Regions from separate parts of the Pseudoduganella sp. jia 12 genome, predicted to be linked through region 2. Evidence: predicted binding sites of a transcription regulator. Region 2 holds the regulator's gene; each other region holds the start of a gene.
The links. The regulator LexA, encoded in region 2, represses DNA repair genes until DNA is damaged. The targets are predictions, from matches to a motif close to ACTGTATNNNNATACAGT.
Positions count from the first base shown of each region.

Region 1: the regulator LexA is predicted to act here: its motif matches at 2,053-2,070, upstream of recA (recombinase RecA).
Region 3: the regulator LexA is predicted to act here: its motif matches at 1,281-1,298, upstream of ACY65G_RS14965 (DNA topoisomerase IV subunit B).

Region 1 is NZ_JBUXKP010000004.1:250,560-253,834, reverse strand. Features, by position in the region: gene recX (recombination regulator RecX) at 281-751, opposite strand; gene recA (recombinase RecA) at 913-1,983, opposite strand; gene ACY65G_RS10360 (response regulator) at 2,177-2,869, shown strand; gene ACY65G_RS10355 (sensor histidine kinase N-terminal domain-containing protein) at 2,866-3,275, shown strand, end outside.
Region 2 is NZ_JBUXKP010000013.1:116,572-119,846, forward strand. Features, by position in the region: gene ACY65G_RS25445 (cystathionine gamma-synthase family protein) at 1-309, shown strand, start outside; gene ACY65G_RS25450 (pepsin/retropepsin-like aspartic protease family protein) at 313-1,176, shown strand; gene lexA (transcriptional repressor LexA) at 1,288-2,004, opposite strand; gene rpsF (30S ribosomal protein S6) at 2,319-2,705, shown strand; gene priB (primosomal replication protein N) at 2,720-3,010, shown strand; gene rpsR (30S ribosomal protein S18) at 3,043-3,275, shown strand, end outside.
Region 3 is NZ_JBUXKP010000006.1:145,027-148,301, reverse strand. Features, by position in the region: gene kdpA (potassium-transporting ATPase subunit KdpA) at 1-972, opposite strand, end outside; gene ACY65G_RS14970 (potassium-transporting ATPase subunit F) at 969-1,082, opposite strand; gene ACY65G_RS14965 (DNA topoisomerase IV subunit B) at 1,477-3,275, shown strand, end outside.

The DNA.
Region 1 (3,275 bases), on a different contig from region 2:
AGCGGTACTGCCATGCTTGGCTGTACTCCTTCCGTAGCCGGGGTTTCAAGGAGCACAGCTCCTCGCCAGCGTAGCGGTGCAGCCATGCATGGCTGTACTCCTCCCGTCCCATTTTTGTTGCCTGAAAAATGGGGGCGTAGCTGGGGTTTCAAGGAGCACAGCTCCTTGCCAGCGTAGCGGTACTGCCATGCTTGGCTGTACTCCTCTCGTCCCCATTTTTCAGGCAACAAAAAAGCAGCCCGAAGGCTGCTCTAAGCGGCGTGAATAAGCCGCGTGAATATCAGATATTCCCAAACTCGTCATCCGGGTCGTAGCCTTTCATCGCGGCGCGCACGGCCTTCTGGGAAAAGCCCCGGCCGATCAGGAAGCGCATCTGCTTGGCGCGGCCTTCGGCATCCTCGGCGACCTTGCCGTGGTACTTGCGGCGCCACACGTCGCAGCAGCGCGCCACTTCGTCTTCGACGAGCCCCGCCTTCAGTTCCTGCAGTGCCTCGCCCTTCACGCCGTGGCTTTGCAGTTCGGCCAGGATGCGGCTGTTGCCGTAGCGCGCGGAGCGGCGATGGATGAGGGATTCGGAAAAACGCTCTTCCGACAGCCACTTGTTCTTTTCCAGCCAGTCGAGCAGCGCGTTGATGTCTTCGCCCTCTTCCGCGTGGCGCGCCAGCTTGCGGGCCAGCTCGAGGCGGCTGTGCTCGCGGGTGGACAGCAGGCGCAGGGCACGGGCTTTCAGGCTGGGAGGAGGAGCGCGCATCGGGGGTGATCGATCAGTGGAAACAGGAAAGCGGACAGTATAAAAAAACATCGCCACCGCCGCAAAGCGGCCGGTGGCGATGAAGAGCTTCTACAAAGCCCAGGATCAATTGGCGGGCGGTGACGCCCGGGCTGGAGAACGGAGTCTCCAGCCGGCCATCATCAGTCGACGGCCTTCAGCTTCGGTGCCGGTGCATCGCCTTCGGCCGGCGGCAGTTCGCGCACGCCCAGCGAAGTGCGGACCTTGTTCTCGATCTCGCGGGCCAGTGCCGGACGTTCGCGCAGGAACGTGCGGGCATTGTCCTTGCCCTGGCCGATGCGCTCGCCACCGTAGCTGTACCACGAACCGGACTTCTCGACGATCTTTGCTTCCACGCCCAGGTCGATGATCTCGCCTTCGCGGGAGGTGCCTTCGCCATACAGGATGTCGAAGTGGGCTTCCTTGAACGGCGGTGCGATCTTGTTCTTGACGACCTTGACCTTCGTTTCGTTACCGATCACCTCGTCGCCGGACTTGATCGAGCCGGTACGGCGGATATCCAGGCGCACGGAGGCGTAGAACTTCAGCGCGTTACCGCCCGTGGTGGTTTCCGGCGAGCCGAACATCACACCGATCTTCATGCGGATCTGGTTGATGAAGATGACCAGCGTGTTGGTGCGGTTGATCGTGCCGGTCAGCTTGCGCAGCGCCTGGGACATCAGGCGGGCCTGCAGGCCCGGCAGCGAGTCGCCCATGTCGCCTTCGATCTCGGCGCGCGGCGTCAGCGCCGCCACGGAGTCGATGACGATCATGTCGACGGAACCGGAGCGCACCAGCGCATCGCAGATTTCCAGCGCCTGTTCACCCGTGTCCGGCTGCGAAATCAGCAGTTCGTGCAGGTTCACGCCCAGCTTTTGCGCATAGGTCACGTCGAGCGCGTGTTCCGCGTCGATGAAGGCGCAGGTGCCGCCGATCTTCTGCATTTCGGCGATCGTTTGCAGCGTCAGCGTGGTTTTACCCGACGATTCCGGACCGTAGATCTCGACCACGCGGCCGCGCGGCAGGCCGCCGACGCCGAGCGCGATGTCCAGGCCCAGCGAGCCGGTGGAGACGGTCTGGACTTCTTCCAGCGGGGCGCTTGCGTCCATCCGCATGACGGAACCCTTGCCGAACTGCTTTTCAATCTGAGCCAGCGCCGCGGCGAGCGCTTTGGCTTTTTCGGAGGCAGGTACTGCCGCTTTCTTGTCGTCCATGATCTCTCTTAACCTTTAACTGTTTAGTGATTCCGAATATTCCTTGTGTACCGGTGCGGCACAAGTAGTACTGTATATGTATCCAGTGGTTTATGCAAGCGCTAAGTGGCACTTCGCAGTGTTTGTACAGTGCTTTTCCAAGGCGCGTCGCACATTGAGTACAATGAAATTGCCTCAATGCCGGAATGCCAACATGCGTATTTTACTAGCCGAAGATGACAGTGTCCTGGCGGACGGACTCACGCGCTCGCTGCGCCAGTCCGGCTATGCCATCGACTGCGTGAAAAACGGGCAGGAAGCCGATACGGCCCTGTCCACGCAGGAATTCGACCTGCTGATCCTGGATCTCGGCCTGCCGAAGCTGCCCGGCCTCGAAGTGCTGCGCCGGCTGCGTTCGCGCGGCTCGCTGCTGCCGGTGCTGATCCTCACGGCGGCCGATTCGGTCGAGCAGCGCGTCACCGGCCTCGACCTGGGCGCCGACGACTACATGGCCAAGCCGTTCGCGCTGTCCGAGCTGGAAGCGCGCGTGCGGGCGCTCACCCGGCGCGGCCAGGGCGGCGGGTCCGCCATCGTCAAGCACGGCCCGCTCACCTATGACCAGGTGGGCCGCAGCGCCTACATCAACGACCAGATGCTCGACCTGTCGGCCCGCGAGCTGGGCCTGCTCGAAGTGCTGCTGGCCCGCACCGGCCGCCTCGTGTCGAAGGAACAGCTGGTGGACCACCTGTGCGAATGGGGCGAGGAAGTCTCCAACAACGCCATCGAAGTCTACGTGCACCGCCTGCGCAAGAAGATCGAGGTGGGCGGCGTGCGCATCGCCACCGTGCGCGGCCTCGGCTACTGTCTCGAGAAATTCTCCAGCGCCGCCGCGGCCGAGCCCAAGTGAATTCGCCGGCGGACCGGTCCGAAGCGGCGTGGAGCCCTGCCCTCGAGGAAGAAGAAGAAATCCAGCATTCGCTGTTCGGCGAGATCCTCGACTGGATGCTGGCCCCGCTGCTGCTGCTGTGGCCGATGAGCATCGCCATCACCTACCTGGTGGCCAAGTCGATCGCCAACCAGCCGTTCGACCACGCGCTGGAAGACGCCGTCACCGTGCTGTCGCAACAGGTGCGCGAAGTGAACGGCACGGCGGAACATCGCCTGCCCGGCGCCGCGCGCGACATCCTGCGCGCCGACGACGTCGACAGCGTCTACTTCCAGATCCTCGGTCCGCAAGGCCGCCATCTCGACGGCGACCGCGACCTGCCCCGCCCCGATCCGCAGCCCGAGGACGACATCGTGCGCCCCGGCGC
Region 2 (3,275 bases):
CTGCCGTCGCACCCGCAGCACGCCATCGCGACCGACCTGTTCAAGGCCCATGGCTCGCTGTTCAGTTTTGAACTGCAGGATGGCATCGACTGCTTCGACTACCTGAACCGCCTGCGGATCGCCGTGCCCGCGTCGAACCTGGGCGACACCCGCACGCTGGTGATCCCGGTCGCGCACACGATCTTCTACGAAATGGGAGCCGAGCGCCGCGCGTCGATGGGCATCGCCGAATCGCTGATCCGCGTATCGGTGGGCATCGAGGATACCGATGACCTGGTCGACGATTTCCGCAAAGCGCTGGATGCATGAGGCATGAGGCAGCACTGGATCGGTGCCGCCGCCGCATTGGCCACGCTGTTTGCCGCCACAGCCGCGCAGGCTGAAGTCTCGGTGCCGCTGGCGCTGGAAAAGGGCATCCCCGTGGCGCAGCTGGCCATCGCCGGCAAGGTCTTTCCGTTCACGTTCGACACCGGTTCGTCCCGTACGCTGCACCTGACGCGCGACGTGATGGCCGAGATACCCGGCCTGAAACTCACGGGGCGCAAGTTAAGAAGCGCCGACCTGACCGGCGAGGTGCGCGAGGAGGAGGAGTTCGTCATTCCCGACCTCGTCGTCAACGGCGTATCGTTCGGCGAGGTGACGGGCGTGTCGTACGAGGCGTGGGGCCTGCACATCGGCGATGGTGCCGGGCTGCCGCCGCACTCCGTCGTCGGCCTCGGTCTCTTTGCCAGGCAGCCTTTCGTGTACGACCAGTCCGCCCGCACCTTGCGCTTCGGCGCGCCACTCGATCCGGGCCCGGGCTGGCGGCCGCTTCCTTATGAGCGGGTGCATGAAGGCATCGTCGCGACCTTGTCGAATGACCGGGCCCGCTATCGGCTCGTGTTCGATTCGGCCGCCAGCATCTCGATCGCCAAGCCGCAATCCGTGGAAAAGCAGGGAGACAGGCCGGCCCCGTGCGACGCGTTCGGGCCGGACAAGCCATGCAGCTTCGTATCGGTCTCGCTGCCCGGCGGGGCGGCGATCACGCCCTACCTGATGCCGTTGCCAGGCTTCTTCCAGCCAGACGGCATCCTTGGCGCCGACTTTTTCGGCCAATATGCGATCCATGTGGACCAGGCCAGGGGCAGGGTGGCGGTGCGGCCGACGGGAGGGCAGGTTCGTGAGGTTGAGCGATAAGGCAGGCGCCGCGACACGGTCGCAGCGCTGCATGATGTGGATGGTGCCGGCCAGGGCAGCCGACATCAGGCGCCGTGCCCGCCCTTGCAAGCGGGCGCGACAGAAGGGATGTCAGTGCCAGGCGCGCAGCAGACCGACCGCCAGGCCTTCCAGTGCGAATTCATCTTCGGGCTTCACGGTAATGATCTTGAAGTCCGGGTTTTCCGGCAGCAGTTCGATCGTGGAGCCGGTGCGGCGGTAGCGCTTCACCGTGACTTCGCTGCCGATGCGGGCCACGACGATCTGGCCGTTCTTGGCACTGTCCACCTTCTTCACCGCCAGCAGGTCGCCATCCATGATGCCCACATCACGCATCGATTCGCCGCGCACCTTCAGCAGGAAATCGGGTTTCGCGGAGAACAGGGCCGGGTCGACGCTGTAGGTTTTTTCCAGGTTTTCCTGCGCCAGGATCGGCGAGCCGGCAGCCACGCGGCCGATCAACGGCAGCTGCATCAGCAGCGCCGCCGGCACCTGCGGGATGTAATCGGTACCATGCGCGGTACCATGCGCGGCCCCATGACCAGAACCGGGTGCACCCGCCGGCGCCGATGGCCCCGACGCGGCCCGCGCGGCGCGGTCGCCCAGCAGGCGAATGCCGCGCGACGTGCCGGCCGTGATTTCGATCGCACCCTTGCGCGCGAGCGCCTTCAGGTGCTCCTCGGCCGCATTGGCCGATTTGAAACCCAATTCGGCGGCGATCTCGGCGCGCGTTGGCGGGAAGCCGGTGGTGTCGATGGCATCCCTGATCAGGTTGAGAATTTGTTCCTGCCTTGCGGTGAGCTTGATCATGGTGCGATGAGCTGTAAAGAATAGCTGTGGATATAGACAGTCTGTATTTTTGTACAGTGTCTGTGCGAATGCAAGAGGAAACACGATTCAGGCGCAGAAATATTTCATGAAAACCGGCGGCAAGCGCCAATTTGCGGGAAATGTTGCAAAAAACCCGATGCTCGTTACCCGTTTGCACAGCCCTTGCGAGCCCGTCGGCGCCCAGGCTGGCGGCTAGCCAGCGCTCAAAATACCTGCTATGCTTGCGGGCTTACCTCTTCCCACACCCGTCTTGACGCCGGGGTGGGCTATCAACAGTCCTTAAGGGAGTTTGCATGCGTCACTACGAAATCGTATTTATCGTCCATCCGGACCAGAGCGAGCAAGTGCCCGCGATGATCGAACGTTACAAAGCCAGCGTGACCTCGCGCGGCGGTAACGTGCACCGCGTGGAAGACTGGGGCCGCCGTCAAATGGCGTACTCCATCCAGAAACTGGCCAAGGCACACTACATCTGCCTGAACATCGAGTGCGACAACGACACTCTGGTCGAACTGGAAACCGCGTTCAAATTCAATGATGCCGTGCTGCGTCACCTGACCGTCAAGCTGAAGAAAGCGGAAACCGCTCCTTCGCCGATGATGAAGTCGGTCCAGCGTGAAGACGCCGCCAAGAGCCACCGCGCTGAAGCCGCGGCCGCTCCGGCAGCTGCTGCAGCCTAAATCCTGGAGTCTTGCTGAACGAGCTGAAGTTCACTGGCCTGATCACCGAGCGGGAAGTCATACGTTATACCCCCGCCGGGCTGCCGATCGTGAATGCAATATTGCAGCACAGTTCGCAGCAGATCGAGGCAGGCATCGCCCGCCAGACGGAATTTGAAATCGCCGCGCTTGCCGCGGGAGAGATTTCAGGCCGTTTCAGCAGCGCGCCACTGGGAGGGGCCTACGAATTCTCGGGGTTCCTCGCCAGGAAAAGCCGCAACAGCAAGAGCCTGGTTTTTCACATCATTGATTTTCGTGCCGCGTGAAGCGACACAATATTTAAATACAGGAGCCTAAAATGGCATTCGGTAAAAAGTTCGACAAAAACAAAGCCAAGCTGAAAGAAAAGCGCAAACAGCAGAACCCGCTGTTCAAGCGTAAGAAGTTCTGCCGCTTCACCGCCGCTGGCGTTGAGCAAGTTGACTACAAAGACGTCGACACCCTGAAAGATTTCATCCAGGAAAACGGCAAGATCATGCCGGCACGCCTGACCGGCACGAAGGCGCACTACCAGCGTCAAGTGGATACCGC
Region 3 (3,275 bases), on a different contig from region 2:
GCCCGCCGCCTGGTCCACGCCCAGCGCCTGCAATGCCGGGTGGGCCTGCTGCTCGGCGGCGAAGATGGCGAGCGTCGCCAGGCAGAACACGATCGTCATCGCCGCCAGCACGGCCCAGCCCTGGCGGATGTCGCCCACCATGCGGCCGAACGCGAAGCACAGCGCGGCCGGGATCAGGAAGATCGCGATCATCTGCATGAAATTGGCCAGCGCCGTCGGGTTCTCGAACGGGTGCGCGGAATTGGCATTGAAGAAGCCGCCGCCATTCGTGCCCAGCAGCTTGATCGCTTCCTGCGAGGCGACCGGGCCCATGGCGATCGTCTGCACGCCGCCTTCCAGGGTGGCGACGTCGCGGTAGGCGTCGAAGTTCTGGATCACGCCCTGCCCCATGAGCAGTACCGCCAGCAGCAGCGACAGCGGCAGCAGCACGTACAGCGTGGCGCGGGTGACGTCGACCCAGAAATTGCCGACCGATGCGCTCGAACGGGTGGCAAAGGCGCGCACCAGCGCGAACACGACGGCGATGCCCGTGGCCGCCGACAGGAAATTCTGGCCGGCCAGCGCCACCATCTGCGTCAGGTAGCTCATCGTCTGCTCGCCGGCATAGCCCTGCCAGTTCGTGTTGGCGACAAAGCTGACCGCCGTGTTGAACGACGAATCCGGGCCCACGTTCGGCAGGTGCTGCGGGTTCAAAGGCAGCCAGGCCTGCAGCCGCTGCATGGCGTAGACGAACAGTGTGCCGAGCGCGTTGAAGACAATCAGCGCGAGCGCATAGGCTTTCCAGCCCATCGCGCGGTCCTGGGGCAGGCCAGCGGCGCGGTACAGGAATGCCTCGGGCTTGCGCAGCCAGCCCAGGCCGGGAACGGGCATGTCGCCCGCGCCCACTTTTGCCAGGAAGGCGCCGAGCGGCCAGGCCAGGGCCAGCAGCACGAACAGGAAGGCGGCCAGCAGCGTCAGGGATTGGGCGGTCACAGGTCCTCCGCCTTCAGCAGGGCCACGACCAGGTATGCAAATAACAACGCGAGCAGCCCGGCCGCGACCAGCGCCCCGCCCAGGTAGACGAGATTGCCGGCGGCGCTCATGGCTTGTTCCCCAGGCGGTCGCACCCGGCCGCCATGCCGCATGCGAGCGCCGCGAAGGCGCCGATCGCGGCCAAAAATACGATATCCATCGCTACCCTTTCCAGGTGTTGTGATGGAAAACAGGTTATCGACGGGGACCTAAAAACAGGGTAAAGACTGGCCGGTCGGCTGTAAACAAGGTGTAAAAACGACTGTTTTACTGTATATTTATACAGATGTTTTCAGTGATGCTTGCTACCTTGCCCGGCGCCTCGGCTAGAATGCCGGACTAACATGCTGGACCAACCCATTCAGCCGTCGCATCAACCAGGCGCACTTACTCAGCAACGCACTCAGCAACTACTCAGCAACTACTCAGCAACGTACTCAGCAAAATACTCAGCAATATTCACGTATGGCCACCAAAAAACCAGTTTCCGACTACAGCGAATCATCGATCCGCGTTCTGAAGGGCCTCGAGCCCGTCAAGCAGCGCCCCGGCATGTATACCCGCACGGAGAACCCGCTGCACATCATCCAGGAGGTGATCGACAACGCGTCGGACGAGGCGCTGGGCGGCCATTGCCGGAACATCGTCGTCATCCAGAACGCCGATGGCAGCATCACCGTCGAGGATGACGGCCGCGGCATCCCTGTCGGCCTGCACCCGGAAGAAAACGTGCCCACCGTGGAAATCGTGTTCACGCGGCTGCACGCGGGCGGCAAGTTCGACAAGGGCTCGGGCGGCGCCTACGCGTTCTCGGGCGGCCTGCACGGCGTGGGCGTGTCCGTCACCAACGCGCTGTCGAAGCGCCTGGAAATCAACGTCTGGCGCAAGGACGACAAGGGCAACGGCTACCACACGATCGCGTTCGAGAACGGCGACCTGGTGCAGCCGCTCACGTCGGGCCCCGCGCCGAAGGACGGCAAGAAATCCGGTACCCGTGTCACCGCGTGGCCGGACGCGAAATATTTCGACTCGCCGCTGATCTCGCAGGTCGAACTGCAGCGCCTGCTGCGCTCGAAGGCCGTGCTGCTGCCGGGCGTCACCGTCACGCTGAAGAACGGCAAGACGGGCGACGTGCAGACGTGGCAATACAACGACGGGCTGCGCGGCTACCTGACCGAAGCGCTGGCGCAAACGGGCAACGGCGAAACCTTCGTGCCGCTGTTCGAGGGCGAGCAGTTCGCCGGCCCCGATGCGGAAGGTTTCGCGGAAGGCGAAGGCGCCTCGTGGGTGGTGGCCTGGACGGAGGAAGGCGCGATCATGCGCGAATCCTACGTGAACCTGATTCCCACGCCGAATGGCGGCACCCACGAATCGGGCCTGCGCGAAGGCCTGTTCGGGGCGATGAAGAACTTCGTCGAACTGCATTCATTGTTGCCGAAAGGCGTGAAACTGCTGCCGGAAGACGTATTTGCGCGCGCTTCGTTCGTCTTGTCCGCGAAAGTGCTGGATCCGCAGTTCCAGGGCCAGATCAAGGAGCGCCTGAATTCGCGCGACGCGGTGCGCCTCGTCTCCACCTACAGCAAGCCGGCGCTGGAACTGTGGCTGAACCAGCACATCGACTGGGGCAAGAAGCTGGCCGAGCTGGTCATCAAGCAGGCCCAGTCCCGCCTGCGCTCCGCGCAGAAGGTGGAAAAGAAAAAATCGTCCGGCGTGGCCGTGTTGCCGGGCAAGCTGACCGATTGCGAATCGAACGACGTCTCGCGCACGGAACTGTTCCTCGTCGAGGGCGACTCGGCGGGCGGCTCGGCGAAGATGGGCCGCGACAAGGAATTCCAGGCGATCCTGCCGCTGCGCGGCAAGGTGCTCAATTCCTGGGAGACGGACCGCGACCGCCTGTTCGCCAACAACGAGATCCACGACATCGCGGTGGCGATCGGCGTCGACCCGCACGGCTTCGGCGACACGCCCGACCTGTCGAACCTGCGCTACGGGAAAATCTGCATCCTGTCCGACGCGGACGTGGACGGCTCGCACATCCAGGTGCTGCTGCTCACGCTGTTCTTCCGCCACTTCCCGGCGCTGATCCAGAACGGCAATATCTGCGTGGCGCGCCCGCCGCTGTACCGCGTGGATGCGCCGGCGCGCGGCAAGAAGCCGATCCAGAAGCTGTATGCGCTGGACGACGGCGAGCTGACCGCCATCGAGGACAAGCTGCGCAAGGATGGCCTGAAGGAAGGCAGCTGGAGCATTTCCCGCTTCAAGGG